2 regions of the Pseudomonas sp. DF11 genome follow, and region 1 is predicted to be linked to the other one. Evidence: riboswitches for the same ligand, from Rfam matches in the RefSeq annotation. Region 1 holds a riboswitch; the other holds the start of a gene.

What was found. Region 1 has a riboswitch for cobalamin ahead of cobO (cob(I)yrinic acid a,c-diamide adenosyltransferase). Riboswitches for the same ligand answer to the same signal wherever they lie in the genome.
Region 2: another riboswitch for cobalamin. It lies ahead of AC30D9_RS24235 (CbtB domain-containing protein); the one in region 1 lies ahead of cobO (cob(I)yrinic acid a,c-diamide adenosyltransferase).

What each region holds. Positions count from the first base shown of each region.
Region 1 is NZ_JBYVYN010000015.1:41,571-57,358, reverse strand. It holds gene AC30D9_RS28335 (hypothetical protein) at 1-1,569, opposite strand, end outside; gene AC30D9_RS28330 (adenosylcobinamide-GDP ribazoletransferase) at 1,761-2,492, opposite strand; gene cobC (alpha-ribazole phosphatase family protein) at 2,495-3,070, opposite strand; gene cobT (nicotinate-nucleotide--dimethylbenzimidazole phosphoribosyltransferase) at 3,067-4,122, opposite strand; gene cobU (bifunctional adenosylcobinamide kinase/adenosylcobinamide-phosphate guanylyltransferase) at 4,119-4,640, opposite strand; gene AC30D9_RS28310 (cobyric acid synthase) at 4,792-6,243, opposite strand; gene cobD (threonine-phosphate decarboxylase CobD) at 6,240-7,232, opposite strand; gene cbiB (adenosylcobinamide-phosphate synthase CbiB) at 7,225-8,133, opposite strand; gene bluB (5,6-dimethylbenzimidazole synthase) at 8,130-8,780, opposite strand; gene AC30D9_RS28290 (cobyrinic acid a,c-diamide synthase CobB) at 8,777-10,159, opposite strand; gene cobO (cob(I)yrinic acid a,c-diamide adenosyltransferase) at 10,156-10,767, opposite strand; cobalamin riboswitch at 10,846-11,214, opposite strand; gene AC30D9_RS28280 (hypothetical protein) at 11,373-11,957, shown strand; gene AC30D9_RS28275 (PQQ-dependent sugar dehydrogenase) at 12,061-13,371, shown strand; gene AC30D9_RS28270 (C40 family peptidase) at 13,567-14,103, opposite strand; gene AC30D9_RS28265 (C40 family peptidase) at 14,269-14,895, opposite strand; gene hda (DnaA regulatory inactivator Hda) at 15,107-15,788, opposite strand, start outside.
Region 2 is NZ_JBYVYN010000009.1:169,236-185,023, reverse strand. It holds gene metH (methionine synthase) at 1-2,006, opposite strand, end outside; gene AC30D9_RS24260 (fatty acid cis/trans isomerase) at 2,162-4,453, shown strand; gene nfuA (Fe-S biogenesis protein NfuA) at 4,570-5,154, shown strand; gene cobM (precorrin-4 C(11)-methyltransferase) at 5,257-6,003, opposite strand; gene AC30D9_RS24245 (cobalamin biosynthesis protein) at 6,081-6,485, opposite strand; gene AC30D9_RS24240 (CbtA family protein) at 6,482-7,177, opposite strand; gene AC30D9_RS24235 (CbtB domain-containing protein) at 7,189-7,377, opposite strand; cobalamin riboswitch at 7,479-7,701, opposite strand; cobalamin riboswitch at 7,915-8,127, shown strand; gene cobW (cobalamin biosynthesis protein CobW) at 8,225-9,289, shown strand; gene cobN (cobaltochelatase subunit CobN) at 9,293-13,066, shown strand; gene AC30D9_RS24220 (magnesium chelatase ATPase subunit I) at 13,258-14,259, shown strand; gene AC30D9_RS24215 (vWA domain-containing protein) at 14,361-14,924, shown strand; gene AC30D9_RS24210 (phospholipase D-like domain-containing protein) at 15,124-15,788, shown strand, end outside.

The DNA of each region.
Region 1 (15,788 bases):
ATTGACGTCGACCTCGGTTGGGGTGGATTCCAGGTCATTCTCAATGCCTGGCGCGCTCAACTGATAGTGCACCGGTACCTCGGTGCCATTGCCGCCGTTCTTGATGTAAGTCCAAGGGATCTCGACGGTTTCGTCGTCGCCAGGTGTATGCTGCGTATCATCGAAGGTGATCTGGGCCTCAACGACACGAGTGCCATTCCAGAAAAAATCGATGACATGGCCGTCAACCGCCTCGGCGTACCAGGTAAAGGTGAAATCCGCCGCCTTGTCCTTGTCGGCCCGCGTCAACTGGTTGGTCCGGCTACCATCCCAATTCGTAACGACACCTATCTTCAAGCTTGGATGCACCGGATTCGGCCAGCCGGGAAACGGCCAGGGGACCCAGGGGATCGGCACCTCGAAGTTGACGTCGATATCGAGGTCTTCAGGTCCGAATAGCCGGTTTTTACGCACGACGTGATAACTGATGTTGGTCACCTTGTCGCCAGTGGTGTTTTCGCCGTATTCCTCGAGCATGAGGAGTTTCGGTTCCACCGGAATCTCGATCCTGGCCGGCGGGTTAGGCCCAACAGCAACGTCCTCCAGCGTCTTGCTCCCCCACTTCAATCGAATGAAGTCATAACTCTTGTGATTGTCATACAGGGGAATCCAGACACTCACCCCCGACAAAGCATGCTCGACCACCAACGGCCCCGGATCCGCTTGGGGGACCTCCGGTGCTTGCAGGTTGGTCGGTAGCCGTCCGAAGGTGAGGCTTATTTTCTGCCAAAGCGACAGAACGCTGGTATTGGTCGCCTTGTCGATCAAGACGTAGATGAACACGCATTCGGCATCGCCAAACTCACGAACACGGTCGCCATCGATTTCTATCTCGGTGTCCGAGATGCCCGGGGCGGGGACATAGTCGAAGAAAATCGGGATGAGCCCAGTCGGCTCGTCAGGAATATGGGCAGCGTCCACCAGATAAACGGCGATTTGATCAGTCGCTTGCCAATCATCATAACCAGGAATCGTGGCCTTCAGTTTGCTGCCGGGGGCCAGGTTGCTGTCATCGAAGTAGGTGGTTGCAAAGATCAGTGCCTCCGGCGGGGCGCGATCATAGGGTGGCAATCGGTCGCAAATGAGCGGAGTTATCGGAGATTTGTCTGCTTCGTCTTCTTCGTTGTTATAAACATAATGGTCATATCTCACACGGCACGGAGAGTTTTGTGGAAGATCGTCGACCCTGATGAGCATCGGGTAGGGGAAGGTCTCCGGAAAGTCGCTACCACCTAGAGGAATTACAAATTCATGTTCTGCCACGACCTCAAAACGACCATTGCCGGTACGATCGAACATGACCTGGATCGTCTCCGGTAAGCCCGGAGGCGGTAGGGCATCCCACTTACGAATTTGCACCTTCAACCCGTCCTTCAGTTCGGGGCCGCTGAGCAGACCTGTGGCGATGTCCACTATAGGATGATCAATGATGATGTATTGGTTGCCCAACCTCGACTGGTGCTCGGTGCGCTCCCTGAGATAAGCGCTGTTTGCCTCACGTCGCGCCAGTTTTTTATCCGCATTTGCCATGTTATCGCTCTCCCATTGACAACGTTCAGCCGTTGAGACACCAACGGCCATCCAGTTTTTTGGCAGATCGATAACACCGGACACTACACAACGCTTCCCATCGCTCTGCGTGGCAGCCAAGGCCTTGAGCGAATTAAGCACCGGTTTTTAACGAGGCGATACTGTCAGAGTTGACAGGTGCTACGACAAATTCAGAACAACACCACACCCACCAATACCGCCATCTCCAGCAATTCCAACAAGGCCCCGGCGGTATCCCCGGTGCACCCCGCGAGCCTGCGCAGCATCATCTGGCGCAAGCCGATAAACACCGCCACAGCGACCAGCAGCGCAACGACACCTGCCCAGCCCACCACCAGCACACAGCCCAGCGCACCCACCCACAACACCTGCCAACCCGCACGCCGGGGTAGATGGTCAGCAAGCGCCTGGCCCAAACCACCGGCCCGCACATAAGGCGTGCTCAGGAACAGCCCAAGCAACGCGGCACGCCCCAACACCGGCACGATAATCAACATCACGCCCTGCCCTTGCTCGATCAACGCCAGTAGCGCGGTGAATTTGAGCAACAGCACCAACACCAGCGTGATGACGGCAATCGGCCCGCTGCGCGGGTCTTTCATGATCAGCAGCGTGCGCTCGCGATCGCCGAAGCCGCCCAGCCAGGCGTCCGCGCTGTCGGCCAGGCCATCCAGGTGCAGGCCGCCGCTGAGCAATACCCACACGGTCAGCAACAGCGCGGCGTGCAGCAATGGCGGCGTTCCCAGCAACAGTGCATTGAGCAACCACAGTAAAGCACCGAACAGCAGCCCCACCAGCGGATAGAACAGCAGCGAACGGCCCAGTTGTTCCGGCTCGGGCATGCCCGGCAGGCGCACCGGCAGGCTGCTGAGAAATTGCAGGGCGATCCAGAATGGCAGCATCTTCAGCCGACCTCTGTCAGCACGGCGTCGGACGACACTTGCAGAGAAAACAGCGCGCCGTGGGCGACTTCGACGTTGAGCAGTTGCTCGCGAGGCAGGCCTCGGGCCTGGGCCAGCAGCAAACGCATGACGCCGCCATGGCTGATCAGCAAGATGCGTTGCCCGGCGTAGGCAGCGTGCAGGCGTTCGACCGCTGCCAGCACGCGGCTGGAAAACGCCAGCACCGGCTCGCCATCGGGTGGCGTGAAGCTGTAGGGATCGGCCCAGAACCGGCCCAAGGCTTCGGCGTCGGTGTCCATCAATGCCGCCGCGCTGCGGCCTTCCCAGGCGCCGAAATGCAGTTCTTGCAGGTCTTGGTCCAGGTGCAGCGGCACGCCGAGTTGGGCTCCGAGCTGTTCAGCGAAGCGGGCGCAACGCTGCAACGGCGAACTAACCAAGCGATCCCACGGCCCGCCCTGCTCCACCGCCGCGTGCATCTGTTCCCAGCCCTTGGCGGTCAAGGCGTCGTCGAGGCTGCCGCGCAAGCCACCACCCAGTTCGGTTTCGCCGTGACGCAGCAGGTCCAGGCGCAAGGTCATGCCGGACGATCCGCCACGGCCGCTTCGGCGAACGTCGCCATCTGCCCGTGCAGATCACAGGCCAGGCGCAACAGCGGCACCGCCAGCGCCGCGCCACTGCCCTCGCCCAGGCGCAGGCCCAGCTCCAGCAGCGGTTCGGCACCGAGGGTTTCCAGTACGTGGCGATGGCCCGGTTCGGCGCCACGATGGCCGAACAGCAGCCATGGCCGGCACGCTGGGTTGAGTCGCACGGCCACCAGGGCGGCGACGCTGCAGATGAAACCGTCCACCAGCACCGCAACGCCCTGTTGGGCGCAGGCCAGATACGCACCGACCAACGCGGCGATTTCAAAACCGCCGAGGTTGAACAAGGTCTGCAACGGGTCGTTGTGCTGGGCAGCGTGCAGCGCCAAGGCCCGTTCGATGACCTCGGCCTTGCGCCTGACGCCCGCCGCGTCCAACCCCGTGCCCGGCCCGACCAGTTGCGCCACCGGGCAATCGAGCAAGGCGCAGGCCAGGGCACTGGCGGACGTGGTATTGCCGATGCCCATCTCGCCGCCGATGAACAATTGCGCCCCAGTGGCGACGGCACGGGCCACGCTGTCGCGGCCGGCTTGCAAGGCTTGTTCGCCCTGGGAGGCGCTCATGGCCGGGCCTTGGAGGAAATTCGCCGTGCCGGGGCCAACATTCAGATGGCGCACACCGGGCAGGTCCAACGAAGGCGTCACGGTGCCCAGGTCCACCACTTCCAGGGACGCGCCCAGTTGCCGCGCCAAGACGCTGATGGCCGCACCGCCGCTGACGAAGTTGAGCAGCATCTGCCCGGTGACTTCCTGGGGATAGGCCGATACGCCTTCAGCCACCACGCCGTGGTCACCGGCGAAAATGGCGATCCACAGCCGATCCAGGCTCGGCTTGACCTGCCCTTGCAGGCCCGCTAGTTGCACCGCCACCGATTCCAGTCGGCCCAATGAACCGGCGGGTTTGGTCAGTTGTTGCTGACGGGCCGTGGCCTGCTCCAAAGCCTGGGTGTCGAAGGGCTTGCATGGGTCCAGCCACCAGCGGTGATTCATAACGCAGTACCTTTGAGAGTCAGGGGCAGGCCGGCGACGGTCAGCACGACGCGCTGACAACGTTCGGCCAAGGCTTGATGCAGCCAACCGGCTTCATCGACGTAACGGCGAGTCAACTCGCCCAGGGGCACGACACCCATTCCGGTCTCGTTGCTGACAAAAATGATTTCACCGGGCAACGCGGCCAGGCAGTCCAGCAGTGCTTGGCGTTCGGTATGCAGTTGCTCGGGATCGTCGAGCATCAGCAGGTTGGTCAGCCAGAGGGTCAGGCAGTCCACCAGCAGGCATTGCCCGGGAGCGGCGTTTTCCCGCAGCACTCGGGCCAGGGCCAAGGGCTCTTCCACCAGGGCCCATTCGGCCGGACGGCGGGCGCGGTGTTGGGCGACCCGTGCGTTCATCTCGCCGTCCAGGGGTTGGCTGGTGGCGATGTAGGTCACGGGTAATCGGCTGTCCGTGGCGAGCTTTTCCGCCAGGCGACTCTTGCCGGAGCGAGCGCCGCCGAGGATGAGTTGCAGCATGTTGTTTACCTTTCAAATAGGCGGTGTCGCTGCCGGCGTCATCGCGAGCAGGCTCGCTCCCACAGTTGATCTAGGATGTACATGAATTCTGTGGTCATCAGAGATCCAATGTGGGAGCGAGCCTGCTCGCGATGAGGCCGACACAGCCACCTCAAACCCCACAGAGTTCACGCAACAGCCCAGTATCCAAATGCCGCTCCACCAGATCCGCCAACCGTTCGATATCCCGCTCGCGCAAGCCGTGGTAGTCCACCGTTTGCACATCCTGCAACCCGGCCCAGCGCAACAACGCGCTGCTGGCCTGGGGCGACTCGAACAGCCCATGCAGGTAGGTGCCGAACACCTGTCCGTCGAGGCTCTGGGCACCGTCGCAGCGGCCGTCTTCCAAGTGCACTGCGGCGTTTTCCAGGGCAGGGCCGGTGGTCACGCCCGCGTGAATTTCGTAGCCGCTAACCTCAGCCTCTTCCAAGGCCAATCGCCCGCGCACATTGCGCAGTTGTTTCTCATGTTCCAGGGTCGTTTCGAAGGCCAGCAGGCCCAGCCCGGCACTGGAACCCGCCGCACCTTCGAGCCCCAGCGGGTCGTGAACCTGCTGACCGAGCATCTGCAAGCCGCCGCAGATGCCCAGCAACTTGCCGCCGTAGCGCAAGTGACGCTGGATCGCCGTGTCCCAGCCGTTAGCGCGCAAGTAGGCCAGGTCGCTACGCACGCTTTTCGAACCGGGCAGGATGATCAGGTCGGCCGGCGAGATGGTTTGGCCGGGGCCGATGAATTGCAGGTCGACCTGCGGGTGCAGGCGTAACGGATCGAAATCGGTGTGGTTGCTGATGCGCGGCAACACCGGCACCACCACTTTCAGCACTTGCTCGGCCTTGTCGATCTGGCGCTGGTCGAGGCCGTCCTCGGCTTCCAGATGCAGGTCCATCACGTAGGGCAACACGCCGATCACCGGTTTGCCGGTGCGCGCCTCCAGCCAGTCCAGGCCAGGTTGCAGCAAGGCGATGTCGCCACGAAAGCGGTTGATGATGAAGCCCTTGACCCGCGCCTGCTCACTCGGTGATAGCAACTCCAGCGTACCGACCAGATGAGCGAACACCCCGCCGCGATTGATATCGGCGATCAGCAGCACCGGGCAGTCCACCGCCTCGGCAAAGCCCATGTTGGCGATGTCACCGGCGCGCAGATTGATCTCCGCTGGCGAGCCGGCGCCCTCCACCATCACCACTGGATACGCGGCGCTCAAACGTGCGTGGGAGGCGAGCACGGCTTGCATGGCGATGGCTTTGTAATCGTGATAGGCCACGGCGTTCATGGTGGTGACGGCGCGGCCGTGGATGATCACCTGGGCGCCGGTATCGCTGTTGGGCTTGAGCAAAACCGGGTTCATGTCGGTGTGCGGTTCGAGCCCGGCGGCCTGGGCCTGCACGGCTTGGGCGCGACCAATTTCACCGCCGTCGGCGGTCACAGCGCTATTGAGGGCCATGTTCTGCGGCTTGAACGGCACCACACTCACGCCCTGGCGCCTGACCCAGCGGCACAGCGCCGTGACCAGGGTACTTTTGCCGGCATCGGAGGTGGTGCCTTGCACCATCACTGTGGTCATTGAACGTCCTTGGCGTAGGCCTCGAAGGCCTGTTCGAGGCGCAGGAATTCGCTGTCGTCAGCCGGCAGTCCGAAGCGCAGGCTGCCGGTACTGGTGAACAACCGCAGGAGAATGCCGCGATGGGCCATGAAATCGTGAAGCCCCTGGGCGTGCTCGGTGACCAGCCACTGGAACAATCCGCAGCCGCCCTGAGGCTTGAAGCCGTGATGCTCGAGCATCAGCGCCAGGCGTTGGCTGCTGGCTTCGCAGCGTTGGCGCTGACGGGCGTGGGCATCGCTGTCCAGCAAGCACGCCTGGCCCAGTACCCGGGTCGGCCCGCTGACGGCCCACGGCCCGACCTGTTCGGCGAGCAACTTGAGCAAGCGGCGCTCGGCCAAGACAAACCCCAGGCGCACCCCGGCCAGGCCAAAGAACTTGCCGAACGAACGCAGCACGATCAGCCCGACCAGATGAGTGTGCGCCGCCAGGCTCAGCGACGGCGTGATGTCCATGAAGGCTTCATCCACCACCAGCCAGCCACCGCGCTGGGCCAGGCGGGCATGCCAGTCAAGCAAGCGCTCGGGCTCCAGGCTCAGGCCCGTGGGATTGTTTGGATTGACCACCACCAGCACGTCGAGGCTGTCGATGAAGAAATCCACCTCCGACGCCAACACTTCGCGCACGATGTAGCCGCTGCGGCGCCAGGCTTCGGCATGTTCGGCGTAACACGGCGAGAGCACGCCGACCTTGCCGGCCCGACGCAGGCGCGGCAACAACTGGATAGCCATCTGCGAACCAGCCACCGGCAGCACATCCAACGCACCGTAGTAATCGCAGGCGGCCTGCTCCAAGCCATCATCGGTTTCCGGCAAGCGTGCCCAGGCGCGCAGGGGAATCGCCGGGACCTCGAACGGCCAGGGCGCCAGGCCGCTGGACAGGTCGAGCCAATCAGCCTCGGCAATCCCGTATTGCCTGGCCGCGTTGCGCAGGCGTCCACCGTGCTCAAGCATAAAACTCAGCTCCCAGGCAGAGAATCAGCAACCACAACCATACCCCGCGCTGGACCAATTGCCAGCCGAGATCGATGGAGTCGGCACTGGCCGGCACACCTTCGCCCAAGGGCGGACGTTGGTGCAGCTCGCCGTGATAAACCGCCGCCCCGCCCAACTCGACGCCCAGCGCACCGGCCCCGGCGGCCATCACCGGCCCGGCGTTGGGGCTGTCCCAGGTTGGGCCCTGGGTGCGCCAGCATTTGAGCGCCAGGCGGGTCTTGCCGAGCAGCGCGTAGGTCAACGCCACCAGGCGCGCCGGAATGTAGTTGAGCACGTCGTCGATCTTCGCCGCCGCCCAGCCAAAACGCTCGAAGCGTTCATTGCGATAGCCCCACATGGCGTCGAGGGTATTGCTCAAGCGGTACAGCACCACGCCGGGCGCGCCAGCCACAGCGAACCAGAACAGCGCGGCGAACACCGCGTCGCTGCCGTTTTCCAGCACCGATTCGGTGGCGGCGCGGGCCACGGCTGTCTCGTCCAACTCGCGCGTCTCGCGACTGACCAGATAGCCGACACGCTGACGCGCTTGCTCCAGATCACCGCTGCGCAACGCCCGCGCCACCGGCTCGACATGCTCACCAAGGCTGCGCAGGCCGAGGGCACAGTACAACGCCAGGATCTCCACCAGCCAACCCACCACAGGCGCCCAGGACAGGGCCGTGGCCAGCAGGGTCAGCGGCACCACGGCGATGATCCACGCCGTCACCCCGTGGCTGCGCCAGCCGCGCCCGCCGGAATTGAAGCGCTGTTCGATGCGATCAGCAAAACCACCGAACGCCACCAACGGATGCCAGCGCCGGGGCTCGCCCAACAGCGCATCCAGCGCCACCGCGGCGGCACTGAGCAACGCCACGCTCATGGGCTCACTCCCCAACGATTTTCATACAGCAGTTCATTGAGCGGACGCGGCTGCGCCCAACCTTCCAGGGCGAGCATCGGCGCCGGATAAAACCCCTCGACCGGCCCCAGGCAAAGTACCGCCAGCGGCTTGGCCCCGGTGGGCAGGCCCAGCAGATCGGCCAGGGCCTGGGGTTCGAACAGCGATACCCAGCCCATCCCCAACCCTTCGGCGCGGGAGGCCAGCCACAGGTTCTGGATCGCGCAGGACAGCGAGGCCAGGTCCATTTCCGGCAAGGTCCGTCGACCGAAGATGTGCCGCTCGCGATCCTCCATCAACGCCGCCACCAGCACCTCGGCGCAGTCGTCGATGCCTTCGACCTTGAGCTTCATGAACTCATCGCTGCGCTCGCCCAGGGCCTCGGCGGTGCGGATGCGTTCCTGCTCCACCAGTTCGCGGATCTGCCCGCGCAAGGCGCGGTCGCTGATGCGGATGAATCGCCACGGTTGCATCAGGCCGACGCTGGGGGCCTGGTGCGCGGCTTCCAGCAGGCGGCGCAGCAAGGCCGGTTCGACCGTGCCGCCGGTGAAGTGGCGCATGTCACGACGTTCGGCGATGGCGCGGTAGATGGCGTCGCGTTCGGCTTGGGAGAAAGCGGTGTCTGTCATGGCCTCTTCGCGAGCAAGCCCGCTCCCACAGGGTTTAGGTGATCAAACGTGGGAGCGGGCTTGCTCGCGAAGGCGGCCTCAAGGTCAGGTGCAAACAACGCGGCAATCGCCCTGGGATTGGACGGAAAATAAAAGTGCACATAAGAAGCCGTCATCCGCCCCTGCCGGAATACCGCCTCCGCGCCTCGCCCGCCATTCGGGCTATGGCCACGGGCAATCGGTTCAAGTTCAGTGTTGGTCAGGGAATGATGGTAGGTGTGCCCACGCAGGTTGCCTTCCGGCAAATCCACCGATTGCAGCGCCAGGGCCGCCAGGCGCTTTTGCATCTGCGCATCGCCGGCCAACAATCCCAGCAGTTCGGCGCGCACGCCGTCGACATCGGTCAATGAATCGAGCAGATACAACATGCCGCCGCATTCGGCGAGCAACGGTTTATCGGCTGCGTGGTGGGCACGAATCGCGGCCAGCATCGGGGTATTGCGGGCCAGCACAACGTGGTGCAGCTCCGGATAACCACCAGGCAGATAAAGGCTGTCCGCCTCGGGCAGTTCGCTGTCATGGATCGGTGAAAAGAAGCTCAACTGCGCGCCCATGGCCCGCAGCAGATCGAGGCTTGCGCCATAGGTGAAGGCAAACGCTTCGTCCCGGGCCACGGCGATGCGCACACCGTCGAGCCATTGTTGTGGGTTGATCACCTCGGGGGCGGCGAACTCGACTGCCGGCGGCAGCGCCACTTCGCAACTGCCGGCCAGGGCGTCGGCCGCTGCATCAAGGCGCAGGTCGAGGTCGTTCAATTCGCTGGCCTGGACCAACCCGAGGTGGCGGCTGGGTAACTCGATGCCGGTTTCCCGGGACAACGCGCCGTACCAGCGTAGGCCTTCGGTCAGGCTGCCTTCGAGCAATTGTGCGTGGCGCAGGGTGCCGACGCGGTTGGCCAAGACCCCGGCGAATGGCAAGTCCGGCTGATAACGGGCCAGGCCCAAGGCCAGGGCGCCGAAAGTCTGGGCCATGGCCGTGCCGTCGATCACCGCCAGCACCGGCACACCGAAATGTCGCGCCAGATCGGCGCTGGAAGGGGTGCCGTCGAACAGCCCCATCACCCCTTCGATCAGGATCAGGTCCGCTTCAGCGGCGGCTTCCCACAACAGCCGGCGGCTTTCCTGCTCACCGACCATCCACATGTCCAATTGATAGACCGGCGCGCCGCTGGCGCGCTCGAGGATCATCGGGTCGAGAAAGTCCGGGCCGCACTTGAAGACGCGCACCTTGCGCCCCTGGTTGCGATGCAAACGGGCCAGGGCGGCGGTGACGGTGGTCTTGCCTTGCCCCGAGGCCGGAGCGGCGATCAGCACCGCCGGACAGTGGCGAGCATCACTCACAGTTCAACGCCTTTCTGCGCCTTGATGCCGGCCTGGAACGCGTGCTTGATCATGCCCATTTCGGTGACGGTGTCGGCCAGTTCGATCATCTCCGGCTTGGCACCACGCCCGGTCACCACCACATGCTGCATAGGTGGACGGGCTTGCAGATCGCTCAACACCTGATCGAGGTCGAGGTAGCCGTGTTTGAGGGCGATGTTCAGTTCATCGAGCACCACCAGGCCAATGGACGGATCGCTGAGCAATTGCCGCGACACCGCCCAAGCGGCTTCGGCGGCGGCGATATCACGCTGGCGGTCCTGGGTTTCCCAGGTGAAACCTTCGCCCATCACGTGAAAACGTACCTGCTCCGGGAAGCGGCGGAAGAACAGCTCTTCACCGGTGCTGTTGCGCCCCTTGATGAACTGCACCACTCCGCATTGCATACCGTGGCCCATGGACCGTGCGAGCATGCCAAACGCCGAGCTGCTCTTGCCCTTGCCGTTGCCGGTCAGCACCAGCAGCAGGCCGCACTCGTTCGGCGAGTTGGCGATGCGCTCGTCGATCACGGCTTTCTTGCGCAGCATGCGCGCCAGGTGGCGTTCGTCGCGATCGGGGGTGTCGGTCATGGAAGCTCTCCGTTGAGATTGGATAACGGCGGGCGGGCATAAAAAGGACGGCAGCGAGCCTGGCATCGCCCACCGTGATGCCGTTGGATGAATCAGGCCGGTCTCCGGGCTCATGAGCGGCGCAATGCCCGGCTGTGCGCCTTCCCATGTCTACGACACAGTGGTGAGTGGCCTGTGTAGCGAGTTCTGTCAGTTCAACTTCGGCGTCAGAAGTCCATATCCTGCGTTGCTGCTCCTCGCCATAGCGGGCTATGACTCGTCACAGCGCCTTGGCTATGGACTTCTGACATCCGAATTTGAACTGACGAACTCACCACACAGGCCACAGAGCACAGCGTTGACTCATTTACCGTTGCGGGGGCAGCGCCGGGTTCGTGTGCACTCACCGGCTTCCCTGTTTCACTCTATCGACCGGGGTCATAGAGCACCTGAAACAAGCGGCGAAGGTTAGAGGGTTGGGGGTGGAGCGTCAATTAAAGCCGCCATAGGACATGCACCGAACATTGGCCCTGATCAATAAAATGACGCCAATCTTGTGCCACGCTACGGCAAGTGATATCAAATAGGCATCACGACCCGATATCACAAGAACAAGAGGGCAAAACATGCAAGGCATGCTCATCAGCAATCCAAAACTGGAATTCCTGCGCCCGGTGCTGGAACGCTGGTTTGATTGTATCGACCGCTACAACGCCGTACGGGGCGATAACGACACCCCTTACTGGTTCGATGAACGGGCCAACCTTGGCCTGTTATCGGCCGCCGCCTGGATGGCCGAGATGGTCACGCTGCAGAACGCGCCGACCCGCAAGCAGAATGAAGAAGGCGAACGCAACGTCAGCGCCGATCTGTTCATCGCCGGTGCCGATGAACGCGCCTTTATCCAAGCCACCCAACGCTGGCCCAAGGTCACCAACCTGAACCTGACCCAGCCGCTGCTGGAAGCCACCAGCGACGCCAAGCGCATCAGCTACGCCAGCGACCTGAAGCTGGGCTGCCTGTTCGTCGCGCCGCAAAAGCCCCAGCAAAGCGCTACGCCCGAAGAATTGCAGGACATGGTCGACGACCTGCAGAAGGAAAACACCTGCGCCGTGGCCTGGTACTTCCCTTACGCCTACCGCAAGTTGCGCAACGAAGCAGGTCACTATCATCCGGGGATTGCGGTGCTGTTCAAACAGGCCCACGGCTGACTCGCCAGGACTGTGCGGAGCTTGCTGACACGCGCCTGCAGTTGAACCATCGCGTGTCTACGCTCCTCTATGAATAACTACATGCATTCATAGGGAAGCCAGCATGCTCAAGCCACCTCATCTTTTGGTCGTCGCCCTTGCCGCCGGGCTTGCCGCTTGTGGCGAGTCTTCCACGCTGCAAGTGTCCGATGGCACCGGTCCTGCGCCGAAACTGCCCGAACCGAACAAGACCCTCGTCCCTACCGTCAACATCGCCGAAGCCATCGGCTGGCCCGAAGGCGCCAAGCCAACCCCGGCCCAGGGCCTGCAAGTGGGCGCGTTCGCTGAAGGGCTGGACCATCCGCGCTGGCTTTATGTGTTACCCAACGGTGATGTGCTGGTGGCCGAAACCAACGCCCCGCCCAAGCCGGACGACGCCAAGGGCATCCGTGGCTGGGTGATGAAGAAGGTCATGGGCCGCGCCGGAGCCGGAGTGCCCAGCCCCAATCGCATCACGCTGTTGCGCGATACCAATCACGACGGCATCGCCGAAACCCGCACGGTGTTCCTGGAAAATCTCAACTCGCCGTTCGGCATGACCCTGGTGGGCAATGACCTGTATGTGGCCGATACCGACCGGCTGATCCGTTTTCCCTACAAGGACGGAGACACGCAAATCAAGGCGCAGCCGACCAAGGTCGTCGATCTGCCCGGAGGCACGCTCAACCACCACTGGACCAAAAACGTGATTGCCAGCCGCGACGGCAGCAAGCTGTATGTCACCACGGGCTCGAACAGCAACGTCGCGGAAAACGGCATGGAAGCCGAAGAAGGTCGCGCGGCCATCTGGGAAGTGGACCGTGCCAGCGGCAATCACCGGATCTTCGCCTCAGGCCTGCGCAACCCCAACGGCCTGGCCTGGGAGCCCCGCAGCGGCGCGCTGTGGACAGCGGTGAACGAACGGGATGAGATCGGCAGCGACCTGGTGCCGGACTACATCACATCGGTCAAGGACGGTGCCTTCTATGGCTGGCCCTACAGCTACTATGGGCAGCATGTCGATGCCCGGGTCGAACCGCAGAACCCGGCGCTGGTGGCCAAGGCCATCGCCCCGGACTACGCCGTCGGCCCTCACACCGCCTCACTGGGCCTGACGTTCGCCGAGGGCAGCACCTTGCCTGCGCCGTTTACCGAGGGGGCTTTCGTCGGCCAGCATGGTTCCTGGAACCGCAAGCCCCACAGTGGTTATAAAGTGATTTTCGTACCGTTCAGCGGCGGTAAACCGGTGGGGCAACCGGTGGATGTGTTGACCGGTTTCCTGAACGCCGACGAAAAAGCCCAGGGCCGGCCAGTGGGCGTCGTGATCGACAAGCAGGGTGGATTGCTGGTGGCTGATGATGTGGGGAACAAGATTTGGCGGGTGTCAGGCAAATAAGGCCGACACACCTTTGTGGCGAGGGGATTTATCCCCGCTGGGCTGCACAGCAGCCCTGAACCTCTGACCTCGATGTATCAGACAGCTCGCATTCAAGCATTCAATTTTTGGGGCTGCTTCGCAGCCCAGCGGGGCGGTGCGACGTTTCGCTAAATCCCCTCGCCACAAATTTTGCACTGAGCCAGGTAAAACACTTCAGGGATTACGCGCCAGGTGCTCCGGCTGCAACACCCGCTTGGCGCTCAGATAGGCTTTCTGCCAATAGCTCTTGGACAGGCTGTCGAGCTTGACCGTACCGCCAGTGGCCGGCGCGTGGACAAAACGGCCCTCGCCGACATAGATCCCGGCGTGGCTGACCTGGGAGCCGCCGTTGGTGGCGAAGAAAATCAGGTCGCCGGTCTGCAACGCGTCCTTGCCGACATCGGGGGCGCGCATGCCGATCATTTCGCGGGTAGAGCGCGGCAAGGAGATGCCAGCGGCATCGCGGTAGACATAACCGATCAGACCACTGCAATCAAAACCCGAGTCCGGCGTATTACCACCCCAACGATACGGCGTACCCACCAGGCCCAGGGCGCGGAAGAGCACGTCTTCGGCGGCTGGGGAAAAGGTTTGCGAGGGAGCAAAGACCACCGGTGCCCGCACGGGGGCTGGCGGCGGCGCAGGACGGCTGGCGCAGGCGCTGAGCAGCGCGGCGAAACACATGAGAGCGAGGCGGGCCGACGTCGACATATGCAGAACAATCCTGATCTGGATGCGGCTTTTCTGCCGTGGGCATGAAAACAAATCCGCCTGCGGAGTACGCAGGCGGATTGCCATCAATCAATGATCAAGGATTCTAGCGGCTATGACGCAAACTTCAAGTAAGACTTTAAGTTTGCCTTACAAACTGTGCGTTTACTTGCGGGCAGTGACCACGGTCGGAGCCATGGCAAGGGCGCGCTTGGCTTCGATGAAGGTCTTGCTCCAGTAGCTGTCGCCCAGGCTGTCGATTCGCACGCCACCGCTGCGACGGCTGCTGGAATGGATGAACTGGTTGTCACCCAGGTAGATACCGGCGTGGCTGACGCGACCACGACGACCGTTGGTGCTGAAGAACAGCAGGTCACCGGGTTCCAGTTGATTGCGAGCCACCAATGGGGCGTTCACGTTGATCATCTCGCGCGTGGAGCGCGGCAAGTTCATGCCGGCCTCTTCGCGGAACAGGTAACCGATGAAACCGCTGCAATCGAAGCCAGCTTCAGAGGTACCGCCAAAACGGTAGCGGGTACCGATCAAGGACATGCCACGTTCCAGGATGCTGTCGGCCAGTACTGGAAGCTGGTAAGGCTTGCTGCCGGCGAAGGCTGCGAGCTCTTTGTCGGAGGCCATTTCTTCCTGGAACGCAATGGAGGAAGACTGGGCGGTAACGGAGTTCTTGACCTGTGGCTGGGGCGCTTGCTGGGACACTGGGGAGTGGGCAGCGCAACCGAACAACAGGGTAACGAGTGCGAGAGGCACGAGGGGTGCGAAGCGATTTAGCATGGGCACGACCGTGGCTGAATAGTAAAGATGGCGAGACTATGCCTTCTATCAACCTCATTTGCAAATTCAATCGATGCAAATGTGACTTCTCGGTTTCGCGTTTACATCTAAGCGCTTAAGCCCATTTTGAATCCTACGTAGCCTGCAGCCCAGCAGGGCCGCGGGTTTCGCCGCGGCCAAAGCAGGCCAAGAGCCACTAGTCGGATAGGTTCTACCAGCCCAAGGTTTCTTTCAAAAAAGGAATAGTCAGCTTGCGTTGGGCCTGGAGTGAGGCCTGGTCGAGACGTTCGAGCAATTCGAACAAGGCGCTCATGCTGCGGGTGCCACGGGTGAGAATGAAATGCCCGACTTCATCGGTCAGGTGCAGGCCACGTCGGGAAGCGCGCAGCTGCAAGGCACGGAGCTTGTCTTCGTCGGACAGCGGGCGCATCTGGAAAATCAACGCCAGGGTGAGACGGGACTTGAGGTCCGCCAGCTTCACTGGCAGCTCCCGAGGTGACGTCGATGCGGCGATCAGCAAGCGCCGACCACTGTCGCGCAACCGATTGAACAGATGAAACAGCGCCTCCTCCCAATCAGCCTTACCAGCCACGGCTTGGAGATCATCCAGGCAGACCAGTTCGTACTGTTCGAGGTTATCGAGGATTTCAACGCCGCGATCGAGCAGCTCGGCCAACGGCAGGTACACCGCCGGTTCGCCCAATTGCTCGAAGCGCAGGCACGCCGCCTGCAACAGGTGCGTGCGTCCTACCCCATCCTTGCCCCACAGGTAAATCAGGCTCTCGGTCCAGCCGGCGTCGGCTTCGCAAAGCCGCTCGACATAGCCGAGTGCAGCGGCATTGGCGCCTGGGTAGTAGTTGATAAAGGTGGCGTCATCACGCAGACGCACACCT
Region 2 (15,788 bases), on a different contig from region 1:
ACCAGCGCATGTTCCAGGCGCTTGTTCACCTCCCAGCCGCGCCACTCCTCGGTTTCCGCTTCCTTGACGCTGCCGTCACCCTTGTACTTGTCGGCGATGGCGAGCAGGGCGTCGGTGCCTTCGGGGGTACGGTTGAGGATCACGTCTTCCACGGCGTCGCGCAACTCCACCGGGATCTGGTCGTAGATCTCCAGTTGGCCGGCGTTGACGATGCCCATGGTCAGGCCCGCGCGGATCGCATAGAGCAGGAACACCGAGTGGATCGCCTCGCGCACCGGATTGTTGCCGCGGAACGAGAACGACACATTGGACACGCCACCGGAGGTCAGCGCGTAGGGCAGTTCATCGCGGATGTAGGCGCAGGCGTTGATGAAGTCCACGGCATAGTTGTTGTGCTCTTCGATACCGGTGGCGACGGCGAAGATGTTCGGGTCGAAGATGATGTCTTCCGGCGGGAAGCCGACTTCGTTGACCAGGATGTCGTAGGAGCGCTTGCAGATTTCCTTCTTGCGTGCCTCGGTATCGGCCTGGCCGGCTTCGTCGAAGGCCATCACCACCACGGCGGCGCCGTAGCGCTTGCACAGCTTGGCGTGATGGATGAACTGCTCGACGCCTTCCTTCATGCTGATGGAGTTGACGATGCCCTTGCCCTGGATGCACTTGAGGCCGGCCTCGATCACTTCCCATTTCGACGAGTCGATCATGATCGGCACGCGGGAAATGTCCGGTTCGCCGGCAATCAGATTGAGGAAGGTCACCATGGCCTTCTTCGAATCGAGCATGCCCTCGTCCATGTTGATGTCGATCACCTGGGCGCCGGCCTCGACCTGTTGCAGGGCCACTTCCAGGGCTTCGGTGTAGTTGTCCTCGCGAATCAGCCGGGCGAACTTGGCGGAACCGGTGATGTTGGTCCGCTCGCCAACGTTGACGAACAAGGAACTGCGATCGATGGTGAACGGTTCCAGGCCCGACAGGCGGCAAGCCCGTGGGATCTCCGGGATTGGCCGCGGCGCATAGCCGGCCACGGCCTTGGCGATGGCTTCGATGTGCGCCGGGGTGGTGCCGCAGCAGCCGCCGACGATGTTCAGGAAGCCGCTCTGGGCGAATTCCTCGATGACTTTGGCGGTCTGGGCGGGCAACTCATCGTATTCACCGAACTCATTGGGCAGGCCGGCGTTCGGGTGGGCCGAGACATGGGTGCTGGCCTTGTTCGACAGCTCTTCGAGGTACGGGCGCAATTCGCTGGCGCCCAGGGCGCAGTTCAAGCCCACGGAGATTGGCTTGGCGTGGGCCACGGAGTTCCAGAACGCTTCGGTGGTCTGCCCGGAGAGGGTGCGGCCGGAGGCGTCGGTGATGGTGCCGGAGATCATGATCGGCAACTCAACGCCCAACTCTTCGTAGACCCCTTGCACGGCAAAAATCGCTGCCTTGGCGTTCAGTGTGTCGAAAATGGTTTCGATCAGGATCAGGTCGGCGCCGCCTTCGATCAGGCCCTTGGTGGCCTCGGTGTAGTTCTCCACCAGTTCGTCGAAGGTCACGTTGCGGTAGCCGGGGTTGTTCACGTCCGGCGACAGCGAGCAGGTGCGGCTGGTCGGGCCGAGCACGCCGGCGACGAAGCGCGGTTTGTCCGGGGTTTCCAGGGTCTTGGCGTCGGCCACCTTGCGGGCCAGGCGGGCGCCTTCCAGGTTCAGCTCGTAGGCCAGGCCCTGCATGCCGTAGTCGGCCTGGGACACCTGGGTGGCGTTGAAGGTGTTGGTTTCCAGGATGTCGGCGCCGGCATCCAGGTAGGCTTTTTCGATGGCGCCGATCACGTCGGGACGGCTGAGCACCAGCAAATCGTTGTTGCCTTTGACGTCGCTCGGCCAGTCGGCAAAACGCTTGCCGCGGTAGTCCTGTTCTTCCAGCTTGTAGCTCTGGATCATCGTGCCCATGCCGCCGTCGAGGATCAGGATGCGTTCCTTGAGGGCTTGCTGGAGAAGATAAAGGCGAGCGCTGCGATCGGACATAGGACTACCTGGAAAAAAGACCATTACGAAGGCCGGGATGATAGCAAACCTGTGCTGGATTTGATCATGATGGGGTTTTGCATGAATATCGCTCATGTTTGCAAGGCGATGCTGGCCCGGTAGAATCGCCGGACTATCTCTTAGGGACCCGAGACATGCCGTACCGCGTCTTATTCGGCAGTCTGTTGCTGCTGTTGTCTATTACCGCAGCCGCCGGGAGTCCCGCTCCCGCGATCTCCTACACTCGCGACATCCAGCCGATCTTCACGGAAAAATGCGTGGCCTGCCATGCCTGCTACGATTCCGCCTGCCAGTTGAACCTGGGCAGCGGCGAAGGCGTTGCCCGGGGCGCGAGCAAGCTGTCGGTGTATGACGGCGAGCGGCGCCAGGCGGCCGACCCGACCCGCTTGTTCTATGACGCCTCGGGCCAGCGCGCCTGGCAGCGCAAGGGCTTCTACTCAGTGCTCGACGCCCAGGGCAGCCAGGCTGCCTTGATGGCGCGGATGCTGGAGCTGGGCCACAGTGCGCCGTTGCAGCCCAACGCCAAGCTACCGGAAGACATCGTGCTCGGGCTCAACCGGGATAACAGTTGCCCGATGCCTGGACAATTCGACGAGTACGCTGCCACCCATCCCCGGGAAGGCATGCCCTTGGCCGTCACCGGCCTGACCGACCAGCAATACCAGACCCTGCAGCGCTGGCTGGCCGCCGGCGCTCCCATCGATCAGCAGGCCCTGGCCCCGAGCGCCGCCGAAGCCTTGCAAGTGGTGCAATGGGAAAACCTGCTCAACGCCCCCGGTGCCCGGGAAAGCCTGGTGGGCCGCTGGTTGTTCGAGCATTGGTTCCTGGCGCATATCTATTTCAAGGACGGCGAACCGGGGCATTTCTTCCAATGGGTGCGTTCGCGCACTCCCACCGGCCAGCCCATCGACCTGATCAACACCCGCCGTCCGAACGACGATCCCGGCACTCGCGTTTATTACCGGCTCTGGCCGGTGCAAGGGGTGATCGTGCACAAGACCCACATCACCTATGGCTTGAGCGCGGCGAAGATGGCGCGGATCAAGAGCCTGTTCTACAGCGGCAAATGGCAGGTCAGCGCCTTGCCGGGCTACGGGCCGGAGCGCCGGGCCAATCCGTTTTCCACGTTTGAAGCGATTCCGGCGCAAGCGCGCTACCAGTTCATGCTCGATAACGCCGAGTATTTTGTGCGCACCTTCATCCGCGGGCCGGTGTGCCGGGGCCAGATCGCCACGGATGTGATCCGTGACAATTTCTGGGCGTTGTTCCAGGCTCCCGAGCATGACCTGTACATCACCGACCCGAACTACCGCGGCCAGGCCACGCCGTTGCTGGCGATGCCCGGGCAGAACGATGACGTGGGCAGCGTTCTCAGCCTGTGGCTCGACTACCGCGACAAACGCAACGAGTACGAAGCCTTGCGCCGCGACAACTATGCCGAGCTTCCGGCGCCGAGCTGGTCGACGTTATGGGCCGGCAATGACAATGCGCTGTTGAGCATTTTCCGGCATTTCGACAGTGCTTCGGTCACCAAGGGATTGATCGGGGAGGTGCCACAGACGATGTGGCTGTTCGATTTCCCGTTGCTGGAGCGTACCTATTACCAGTTGGCGGTGAATTTCGATGTGTTCGGCAACGTCTCCCATCAGGCCCAGACTCGCTTGTATTTCGACCTGATCCGCAACGGCGCGGAGCAGAATTTCCTGCGCTTGATGCCGGCCGACTCCCGGGAAGGCTACCTCGACGACTGGTATCAGGCCGGCGGCAAGTTCAAGATGTGGCTCGATTATGAGTCCATCGACAATGACAAGCCGACCGCCCTCAAGCTCGACGAACGCGACCCCAAGCGCGATTTTGCCCAGCAATTGCTGGCCCGTTATGGCGACCTGAATGCGCGGCCCGATCCGATCAACCGTTGCGACGGCGCCTACTGCTCGCGGCCGAACATCGATCCGACGTTGCAAAACGCCGAGCAGGCCCTCAGTCGGCTGGTGTCGCGCCCGGCGGCGGGGCTCAAGGTGATCGACCAACTGCCGGAAGCGACCCTGCTGCGCATCGAAACCGCCAGCGGTCATCGTGAGGTCTACAGCCTGCTGCGCAACCGTGCCCACAGCAACGTGGCGTTCCTGTTGGGCGAGGAGATGCGCTACCAGCCGGGTCTGGACACGCTGACGGTCTATCCGGGCGTGCTCAGCAGCTACCCGAACTTCATCTTCAACATCCCCGCCGGGCAGGTGCCGGCGTTTGTCGATGCCATGGAAAACGCCCAGGACGTGCCGGCGTTCGAGCGGATCGTCGAGCGCTGGGGGATTCGTCGCAGCCACCCGCAGTTCTGGGACTACTTCCATGATCTGGACCGTTATATCCAGGAAACGGAGCCTCTGGAGGCCGGTGTGCTGGACATGAATCGCTACCAGAACCTCTGATCGGGAGGCCCGGCGACGGAACCCGTCGCCGCTGGCTGCTTTCCCGACAAAAATACTGGGACTTTGTCCGGCGCGTTGATTGGCGTAAACTGCCGACAAGCCTGCGAGGAGTTCCCATGACCGCTATTACGATTACCGATGCCGCCCACGATTACCTGGCCGACCTGCTGTCCAAGCAGAACACCCCAGGTATCGGGATCCGCATCTTCATCACCCAGCCCGGCACCCAGTACGCTGAGACGTGCATTGCCTACTGCAAGCCGGGGGAAGAGAAAGCCGAAGACACCGCGCTGGGGCTCAAGAGCTTCACCGCCTACATCGACTCGTTCAGCGAAGCGTTCCTGGACGATGCGGTGGTCGACTACGCCACCGACCGCATGGGCGGCCAGTTGACCATCAAGGCGCCGAACGCCAAGGTGCCGATGGTCAATGCCGACAGCCCGGTCAACGAGCGCATCAATTACTATCTGCAAACCGAAATCAACCCGGGGCTGGCCAGCCACGGCGGCCAGGTTTCGCTGATCGACGTGGTGGAAGACGGTATCGCCGTGCTCCAGTTCGGCGGCGGCTGCCAGGGCTGCGGCCAGGCTGACGTGACCTTGAAGGAAGGCATCGAGCGCACCTTGCTCGAGCGCATTCCAGAGCTCAAGGGCGTGCGCGACGTGACCGACCACACGCAGAAAGAAAACGCCTACTACTGATAGGTGTTCGCTGCGGATATAAAAAACGGTGCCCGTGAGCACCGTTTTTTTATGGGCGCAGATCCGACCGCCGCCAATCCCTGTTGGCTCTTGCTGATTGAGTCAAGGCCTGTAGAGATGCGCATGCCCGGCGCGGTACAGCGACGATTCGCTGAACACCTCATTACCCAGCACGCGCCCCACCAGAATCAGCGCCGTACGGCGAAAACCCTTGGCCTGCACCTTCTCGGAGATATCGGCCAGCGTCCCCAGCACCCATTCCTGATCCGGCCAGGTCGCCCGGTGAATCACCGCGATTGGACAATCGGCGCCGTAGTGGGGCAGCAGTTCGTCGACGATTTTTTCCAGATGATTGACCCCCAGGTGAATCGCCATGGTCGCCCCGTGTTGCGCCAGGCTGCTGAGTTCTTCCCCAGCGGGCATCGGGCTTTTGTCTGCGTAGCGGGTGAGAATCAGGCTTTGGGAGATGTCCGGCAAGGTCAGTTCGGCGCCCAGCAGGGCGGCGCAGGCTGAGGTCGCGGTGACGCCTGGGATGATCTCGAAAGGGATGTCCAGTTCCCGCAGGCAACGAATCTGCTCACCGATGGCACCGTACAGGCTCGGGTCGCCAGAGTGCACCCGGGCCACGTCCTGCCCCTTGAGATGGGCGCTCTTGATCAATTCGATGATCTGTTCCAGGTGCAGCTCGGCGCTATTGATCACCTGTTCGGCGCGATGGCCTTCAATTACCGCCGTTGGCACCAGGGATCCGGCGTAGATGATCACCGCGCAGTTGCGGATCAGTCGTTGGCCTTTGACTGTGATGAGGTCCGGGTCGCCGGGGCCGGCGCCGATGAAGTAAACGGTCATGACCGGCTCCTGTGAAAGATGGGTGAGCGTCGTCCAGATGAAGATCGCTCATGATCCTGGGGGCGGATTATCGGGATTTACGACGCGCGCGCCAATGCCAACGTGCTCATGGGGCCTTTTTGACGGGGAATCAGCAGCATCGCGGGCGTCGTGCCCAATTGGTCGGCCAGGGCCAGGGCGGCGCTTTCGGCGATGCCATAGCAGCCTGTGCGTTCGAAGGCGATCTCGGAGCGGTGACTGAGTCGCCCCTGGTAGCCGGCCAACTGCTCGGCGCTGAAGCAAGTCAGCGGCAGCGCCAGTTGTTCGGCCAGCTCCAGCAGGCCCGGTTCGTCACGCTTGAGGTCGATACTGGCCAGGGCTTGCACCTGATCGAGCGCAATGCCGTGGGCCAGCAGTGTCTGGTCGAGCAAGGCCCGCAGCGTACTGGCCGGGCAACCACGCTGGCAGCCCAGGCCGATCACCAGGATCGGCTCGGTGGTCATGCGTCGTGGTGGGTTTGGCTATCGCGGCGAAACAGCCAGGCGCTGATCAGGCCCAGGGCCAGCCAGAACGCGATGTTGGTCAACTGCGAGGCGATCTTGAATTGGCTTTCCAGCGCTTCGGGCGCCAGCATCGAGTGAACTTCCGGCTGCGGTGCGCCGATGACATGGGGCACCAGCAACGTCGCCACGCCCAGCAGCTTGAGCAGCCAATGTCTGCCGAAGGCGATCAGGGCGATGCCCACCGCCGTGGACGCCGCAGTGCCGATCCACCACATCTGCCGCTGGGCCAGGTCGGCTGCAGCGGTGCCGGGTAGTTCCGGTGGCAGGCCGAGGGTCGGCGCGAGGACAAAGGTGGCGTAACCGGCCAGGCCCCAAAGCAGCCCCTGGGAAGTGCGAGTCGGGGCGCGCAAGGTGTACAGGCCCGCCAACATCAGGGCGAAACCCACCGCGACCACCAGGTTGCCGCCGGTGGTGGACAGCACGCGCTGCCAGCCATCTTCCGGTTCCCAGGCTTCGGCATCATGGGTGTGGGCAACGCCGTCGGCGTGTTCGTGGACCTCGGCGGCTGGAGCCTTCTCATAGGTTTCAGCCTGGAGAATCAGCGGTGATACCCAGAAACTTTGCAGCAGGGTCAGCAGCAGGGCGGCCAGCAAGCCGCTGAAACCGGCGGTCTGCGCGATACGCTTGATCATGTCGTCGGTTCTCAATGGCACGGGAAGGCGGCGCTGTGGCGGGTGTCGTGGGCCGCGTTGTGCACCGCTTCGATGTGGGAGAAACCGGCGAAATAGACCAGGCCGGCGCCCAGGATCGAGGCCAGGATCGCGGCGCTCAGGCGTTGGCTCAGGGTAGTGGTGCTGCTGGCGGTGCGGGCGGTGCTGCTGATGGTCGACATGGCGCTTCCCTCTGTTCTTGTTCAGTGGGTGATTCGAGCGCAATGAAACCCCGGGCGAAAGCCCGCCAAGGTTCGAACAGCGCCCGCCCACCGCGGGTTTGTTGATGCTTGAGTCATGGGCCGGTCTCCGGGCTTGCGAGGGGCCGGGCTTGTGCCTGGCCTGCAAGCGTCACCTTCCCATGTCGACAGACACAGTGGTTCAGACGCTTCGCTCGCTTACCGTTGCGGGGGCAGCACCGGACTGACGTGGCCTTGAAGTAAAGCACACGATTCACCGGTTTCCCGTTTCACCCTGTGAAGGGCACCCGTAACTAGGCGCACAGGAGAGCATGGGCGGGGGCGGGACGTCAATTGGCATGGGTTTGCAGATTGACAGCGAGTTGAACCCATCGCGAGCAGGCTCGCTCCCACAATGAATCGCGCCGGACACAACATTCATGTTCAACCAAGATCAACTGTGGGAGCGAGCCTGCTCGCGATGAGGCCAGCGCATGCACCGCAAAACGCTCTGGAGATTGACCCGCCCCCACACCCTGCGTAGCCTTGCATCTTCGAGGTTCTTCGGCCTGTGCCGAAGCTAAGAAGGGAACGCGGTCCAAGCCGCGGCTGCCCCCGCAACTGTGAACGGTGCTGTTTCTGCAAGGCCACTGTGCATGCCCTTTACACCAGGCGCACGGGAAGGCGCAGCAATCGCCAGTCAATGACTGGCCCGCCGTCAGCCAGGAGACCTGCCTCGACGCAGATTCTCACTACAACCGGGCGGGGTGATCCGGTGGCGAAATCTTCCGCGCATGCCTTGCCTGCGGTTGTCGTCCCGTTTGCCCGCCACTTTGCCAAGGGGCATCGGATGAAAACACTGGCCAAACTTCCCGTCACCATCGTCACCGGTTTCCTCGGCTCGGGTAAAACCACCTTGCTGCGGCACATGCTCGACAACGCCCAGGGCCGCCGCATCGCCGTGATCGTCAACGAGTTCGGCGAGCTGGGCATCGACGGCGAGATCCTCAAGCAGTGCTCCATCGGTTGCACCGAAGAAGAAGCCAACGGCCGTGTCTACGAACTGGCCAACGGTTGCCTGTGCTGCACGGTGCAGGAAGAGTTCTTCCCGGTGATGCGCGAGCTGGTGGCCCGGCGCGGCGACCTCGACCACATCCTCATCGAAACCTCCGGCCTGGCCCTGCCCAAGCCGTTGGTCCAGGCCTTCCAGTGGCCGGAAATCCGCAGCGCCTGCACCGTCGATGCGGTAATCACGGTGGTCGACAGCCCGGCCGTGGCCGCCGGCACCTTCGCCGCCTTCCCTGACCAGGTCGATGCCCAGCGCAAGCTCGACCCGAACCTGGACCACGAATCGCCGCTGCACGAACTGTTCGCCGACCAACTGGCCAGCGCCGACCTGGTGATCCTCAACAAGGCCGACCTGATCAGCCCTGAAGACCTGGCAAAAGTCCGCCTGGAAGTGGCCGAAGAGCTGCCGCCGGCGGTCAAGGTCATCGAAGCCAGCAGCGGTCGCCTGCCGTTGGACGTGCTGATCGGCCTGGGCGCCGGCTCCGAAGAACACATCGACAGCCGCCACAGCCACCACGATCATCACCATGACGGCGACGAAGACGACCATGATCATGACGCCTTCGACTCCATTTCCATCGAGTTGCCCCAGGCCGACGAAAGCCTGCTGCTGGACGCGTTGACACAACTGGTGGTCCAGCACAGCGTGCTGCGGGTCAAGGGTTTCGCGGCGATCCCGAACAAGCCGATGCGCTTGCTGATCCAAGGCGTCGGTACGCGGTTCGACAAGCATTTCGACCGCCAGTGGGGCGCCGATGAAGCGCGGGTCACCCGGCTGGTGCTGATCGGCCAGGCGCTCGATGCCGGGCTGCTTGAAGCGCAGTTGCGCGCCGCTCTCAGCGTCTAAGCCATGCACCTGCTCAGGACCCAGCCCGGCGGCTTTGTATCGGACGACAACATTGCTGACCTGGGGCAAACCCCAGCCGAACTGGTGATCCTGTGCAGCGGTGATTCCAGCCTGGCGCTACTGGCCGAAGCGGCCAGGCAGTTGCCAGGCGATTATCCGGAGTTTCGCCTCGCCAACCCGATGCAGGTGCAGAACCACGCCTCGGTGGACCTGTATTTCGAGGACGTACTGCGCCACGCCAAGGTCATCCTGTTGTCGCTGCACGGCGGCATCGGCTATTGGCGCTACGGCATCGAGCGCCTGATGGAATTGGCCGGGCGTGGGGTGAAGCTGATCCTGGTACCGGGGGATGATCGCCCGGACCCGGAGCTCAGTGACCTGAGCAACGTGCCCGTCGAGGATCGCGACCGGCTCTGGCAGTTCTTGCGCCAGGGTGGCTTGGGCAATGCCCTGGACCTGTTTCACAACCTGGGCAGCCAATGGTTCGGCCGTGATTATCCGTGGGAGGAACCGCAAGTCCTGCCGCGCACGGCGATTTATCACCCCGCAAACACCAACGCCAGCCTCGGCGATTGGCAAGCCGACTGGCGGGCCGATCTACCGGTGGCGGCGGTGCTGTTCTATCGCTCCCACCTGCAAGCGGCGAACACCGCGTTCATTGACGTGTTCTGCCAGCGCTTGCAAGTGGCGGGGCTCAATCCACTGCCGATTGCCGTGGCCAGCCTCAAGGAACCCGGTTGCCTCGCGCTGGTGGAAGATTGGCTGGATGAGGTCGAAGCCGGGGTGATTCTCAACACCACCGGCTTCGCCCAATCCAGCCCTGAAGCGCCGCACCTGCGGCCGTTTCGCCGCAACATCCCGGTGATCCAGGCGATCTGTGCCCAGGACAACGAACCCGGCTGGCGCGCCAGCGAACAGGGCCTGGGCTCGCGGGACCTGGCGATGCACATTGCCTTACCGGAGCTGGACGGACGGATCATCAGCCGCCCGATCAGTTTCAAGGACCTGGCCTGGCGCAGCGAGCGCAGCCAGAGCGATGTGGTCTGTTACCGGGCCGTGCCCGAGCGCATGGATTTTGTTGCCGAACTGGCCCGGCGCTGGACCACCCTGGCGCGCCTGCCCAACGGCGAAAAGCGCGTGGCGCTGATCCTCGCCAACTACCCGACCCGGGACGGGCGTATCGGCAACGGTGTCGGCCTGGACACCCCGTCGGCGGCGCTGAATATCCTGCGGGCCATGCAGGCCGAGGGTTATCCATTGCCGGGCGAACTGCCGACCAGCGGCACCGCGCTGATCCAGCAATTGCTCGGCGGGGTCAGCAACGACCTGGACAGCCTCGACTTGCGCCCGTGTCACCAGAGCCTGGCCCTCGACGCTTACCAGGCCCTGTTCGATGCATTGCCCGAGGCCAACCGCCAGGCGGTGCTGGAGCGTTGGGGCTCGCCCGAGCATGACCCGATGTTCCGCGACGGGCGCCTGATGGTCGCCGGCCTGCGCCTGGGCCTGACCTTTGTCGGCATCCAACCGGCGCGGGGTTATCAGGTCGATCCAAGTGCGGTGTACCACGACCCGGACCTGGTGCCACCCCACGGTTACCTGGCGTTTTATTTCTGGTTGCGTCACACCTACGGCGTCCACGGGGTGATCCACGTCGGCAAGCACGGCAACCTCGAATGGCTGCCGGGCAAGGGCGTCGGGCTGTCGGAGAGTTGCTGGCCCGATGCATTGCTGGGACCGCTGCCGAACATCTATCCATTTATCGTCAACGACCCGGGTGAGGGCGCCCAGGCCAAGCGTCGGACCCAGGCAGTGATCATCGACCACTTGATGCCGCCGCTGACCCGCGCCGAAACCTACGGGCCGCTGCGTAACCTCGAGCTGTTGGCCGACGAATACTACGAGGCGCAGTTGCTCGATCCGCGCCGCGCCCGGGAACTGCAACGGGACATTCTGAAGCTGGTGCGCGAGACGCACATCGACCGCGAGCTGCAACTCGATGCCGCGCTCGACAGCGATGCCGACGCAGCGATCTGGCTGCCGCGCCTGGACACCTATCTGTGTGATTTGAAGGAATCGCAGATCCGCGATGGCCTGCACATTTTTGGTGAATCGCCCAGCGGACGCCTGCGTATCGACACGCTGCTGGCGTTGCTGCGCATACCCCGTGGCGATGGCAAGGGCGCGCAGTCGAGCCTGCTGCGAGCACTGGCCAAGGCGTTCGGGTTGGGTTTCGATCCGCTGGATTGTGCCCTGGCCGAGCCCTGGACTGGCGACTGCCCCGAAGCGTTGCGCCGGGTCAGCGCCGAGCCTTGGCGCACCGCTGGCGATACCCGCGAGCGCCTGGAACTGTTTGCGGCGCAGTTGATCGAGCAGGCCCTGGATGGCGCGGTCGAGCAATTGAATGTGGCAGGTTGGGAGGTGGTCAGCAGCATCATTGAAAACCTGCGATCCGTCGTGGCCCCACACCTGGACGCCTGCGGCCCGGCGGAAATGCGCGGCTTGCTCGATGCCCTGGACGGGCGCTTCGTCCCGGCCGGGCCCAGCGGCGCGCCGAGTCGTGGCCGCCTGGATGTGTTGCCCACCGGGCGCAACTTCTTCTCGGTGGACGTACGTAACCTGCCCACCACCACGGCGTGGCGCATCGGTTTCCAGTCGGCGAACCTGATTCTTGAACGGCACTTGCAGGACCACGGCGATCACCTGCGCCAGCTTGGCCTGTCGGTGTGGGGCACCGCCACCATGCGCACCGGCGGCGACGACATCGCCCAGGCCATGGCGTTGATGGGTGTGCGCCCGGTGTGGGCCACCGGCAGCCAACGGGTCGATGATTTCGAGATTCTGCCGTTGAGCCTGTTGGACCGGCCCCGGGTCGATGTGACGCTGCGGGTGTCAGGTTTTTTTCGTGACGCCTTCGCCAATCTGATCCGTCTGTTCGATGCGGCGGTGCAGGCGGTGGCCGCCCTCGATGAACCGGACGACATGAACCCCTTGGCGGCCAAGGTCCGTGGCGAGCGCGAAGCCCTGCTGGCCTCGGGTCTCGAACCTGAGGTTGCGGCCCGCCAGGCCGGTTGGCGGATCTTCGGTGCCAAGCCTGGTGCCTATGGTGCGGGCGTGCAGGGCGCGATTGACGGTCGCTTATGGCAGAGCCGCGAGGATTTGGCCGAGGTGTACCTGAACTGGGGCGGCTACGCCTACGGCGCCAGTGATGAAGGCAGCGTCGCTCGGGATCAATTCTCCCGGCGCTTGAGCCAGGTGCAAGCGGTGTTGCAGAACCAGGACAACCGCGAGCACGACCTGCTCGATTCCAACGATTACTACCAGTTCCAGGGTGGCATGCTGGCAGCCGTGGAGACCCTCAGCGGTGCGGCGGCGGCCAGTTACCATGGCGATCACAGCCAGCCGGATTTGCCAAAGATCCGCACCCTGAAGGAAGAACTCAACCGCGTCATCCGCTCCCGCGCGGCGAATCCGAAGTGGATCGACGGTGTGAAGCGTCACGGCTATAAAGGTGCGTTCGAACTGGCGGCGACGGTGGACAACCTGTTCGCGTTCGACGCCACCACCCGATTGATCGACGATCACCAATACGCGTTGCTGGCCGATGCCTACCTGCTTGACCCGGGCACCCGGGATTTCGTCCGCCAGCACAACCCCGATGCCCTGCGGGACATGACCGAGCGCATGCTCGAAGCGCAGCAGCGGGGGATGTGGCAGGAACCGGGCGAGTATCGCCAGGCGCTGGAGAATTTGTTGTTGGACATAGAAGAAGACAACTGACTTGTCTATTTGCAGGCTAGACACAACCCCTGCGATGGGCTGAATTGTGGCGAGGGGATTTATCCCCGCTGGGTTGCGAAGCGATCCTCTTGTCTACATTGGGGCCTGCTTCGCAGTCCCACGGGGATAAATCCCCTCGCCACAAGTACTCTGTTCACGTTGACGTTACCGACCACCCTTGAGAATTAGCTATGACCGATACCCCGCATTTTCCGCTCTGCGCCGTGGTCGGCGCCGATGACTTGAAACTTGCCCTGTGCCTGGCCGCCATCGATCCAAAGATCGGCGGCGTGCTGATCGAAGGTCCGCGGGGCATGGCCAAGTCGACGCTGGCCCGGGGCTTGGCGGACCTGCTGGCCAGTGGTCAATTCGTCACCTTGCCCCTCGGTGCCACGGAAGAGCGGCTGGTGGGTACCCTCGATCTGGACGCAGCTTTAGGAGAGGGGCGCGCGCAATTCTCTCCCGGCGTGCTGGCCAAGGCTGACGGTGGCGTGCTGTACGTCGATGAAGTGAACCTGCTGCCCGATCACTTGGTGGACTTGCTGCTCGATGTGGCCGCCAGCGGCACCAACCTGATCGAGCGCGATGGCATTTCCCACCGGCATCCGGCGCGCTTTGTGCTGATCGGCACGATGAACCCGGAAGAGGGCGAATTGCGCCCGCAATTGCTCGACCGTTTCGGTTTGAATGTGGCCCTCGACGGTCACACCGCCCCGGTTGAACGTGGGCAGATCATTCGGCGGCGGTTGGATTTCGACAGTGATCCTGCGACCTTCTGCGCGGAGTGGGAGAGCGCCCAGCGGCAACTGCGCGAACGTTGCCAGCAGGCGCGCGACCGCTTGGCCGGGATCGCCCTGGATGACTGGGCGCTGGCGCAGATCACCGAGCGCTGCTTTGCCGCCGGGGTCGATGGTTTGCGCGCCGACCTGGTCTGGCTGCGAGCGGCCCGGGCCCATGCCGCCTGGCGCGGGGCCGCCGCGATTGCCGCTGAAGACATTGATGCGGTCGCCGAGTTTGCCTTGCGTCACCGGCGGCATGGACATTCAGCACCGACACCGTCCCAAGCGCCGCAAACGCCTGCCAATGCAACGAGCCAGACCAACGAAGGCCAGGGCCAGTGGGGTGACTTGCCGGCCCGGGCATTGCCGACCGGTGCCCGGCGTGAAGTGCCGAGCTGGCCAAAAAAGCCCTAGGCATTCGCCCCCGTTCACCGGCGGGGGCGAATGCCAGACCCCGTGCGGGACGACTCGACCAGGGCCGCCACGGCCATGGCAAAGCGGCGGCCAGCGGTGCAGTGAACTGGCCGGGGACGTTGCTCAATGGTCGTCCGCGCCTGTACGAAGACCTGCGCTTTCACGCTCGCCATCGCTCGCCCCATGAGTTGTGGCTGGTGATCGTCGATGCCTCGGCCTCGACCCGTCGACATCGAGCCCTCAGCGATGGCAAAGGCCTGCTGGCGCAACTGTTCGACGATGCCTACCGACAGCGTGCCCGCTTGGCCCTGCTGACGGCCAGCGGCTCTGTGCCGAACTGGCAGGTGCAGGGGCTCAAGGCCTCCGCCGGCCTGCGAACTTGGCTCGATGGCCTGGGCGCCGGTGGCGGTACACCGTTGCTCGCGGCGCTGAACGAGGCCGGGCGCTGGTTGACGGCGCGACGCAAGCGTTTCCCTGCGGAGCAGCAGCGCGTGTTGCTGATGACGGATGGGCGAGTGAAAGAAGGGCTGGCACTGCCATGCCTGGATTGCCCGTGCCTGTTGATCGACATCGAGCGCGGCCCGATTCGCCTGGGTCGGGCCCGGCAACTGGCGGGGCAGTTGGGGGCGGAGTATCGGCATATCGATGAAGGGCTATCCAGCTGAGATTTACGGTGTTGGATCGGGCCTCATCGCGAGCAGGCTCGCTCCCACATGGATTGTGTTTTGAACACATGACGACTTACCACCAATGGCCCCTTGTGGGAGCGAGCCTGCTCGCGATTAGCGTCACCTCGGTCCCGGATCTGTCTCCTTAACCTGGATCACTGCTCTATGCTCAGGCAGTCCCTCACAGGAGTGAACCATGCGCATACTCGTCACCAACGCCCAGGACGATTTTCGGGTCAAGGCCTATGCCGGCACCAACGGTGTGCTGCTCGCCATGGACCTGGCCGAACCCAGGCGCAAGGGCTTGCTGGGTTTTGCCATCGAGAAGCAGCAGGGTGACAAACCCTGGCTGTTCCTGTTCAACAGCCTGACCTTTCCCGACAAGGCCCACACGTTCCCGCAATTCCACGCCACCCCCAGCGACAAGGCTCCGTTGCAGAAATTTCGTTGGGCCGACTACGCTGTCAACCCCGGCGTGACGATCCACTACCGCGTGCACCTGGCCTATGGCAGCCCCGATGCGCCGCAATTGGGCGAATCCCTGGAGGTCACGGTCACCAGCGACGACGGCCAGCCGGCCAATCAGCGGGTCATCTTCAATCGGGCCGTGGCCGCCAGCCAGGCGTTCCAGCGCAAGTTTCCTGAAGTGGATGCGCTGATTGGCGCGAACAAGAATCTGTCCATCGATGACTGGCCCGACGCCCCGCGCCGTTGGCTGGAGAACGGCTTGCTGGGTCGCTTGACCGGTTTCATCGACCGGGCACTGGATGCCAACTGGGCCTTGGATGTCGCCATCTATGAATACGAACTGCCAGTGATCGTCGACGCGGTGACGGCCGCCCATACTCGCGGTGCCCAGGT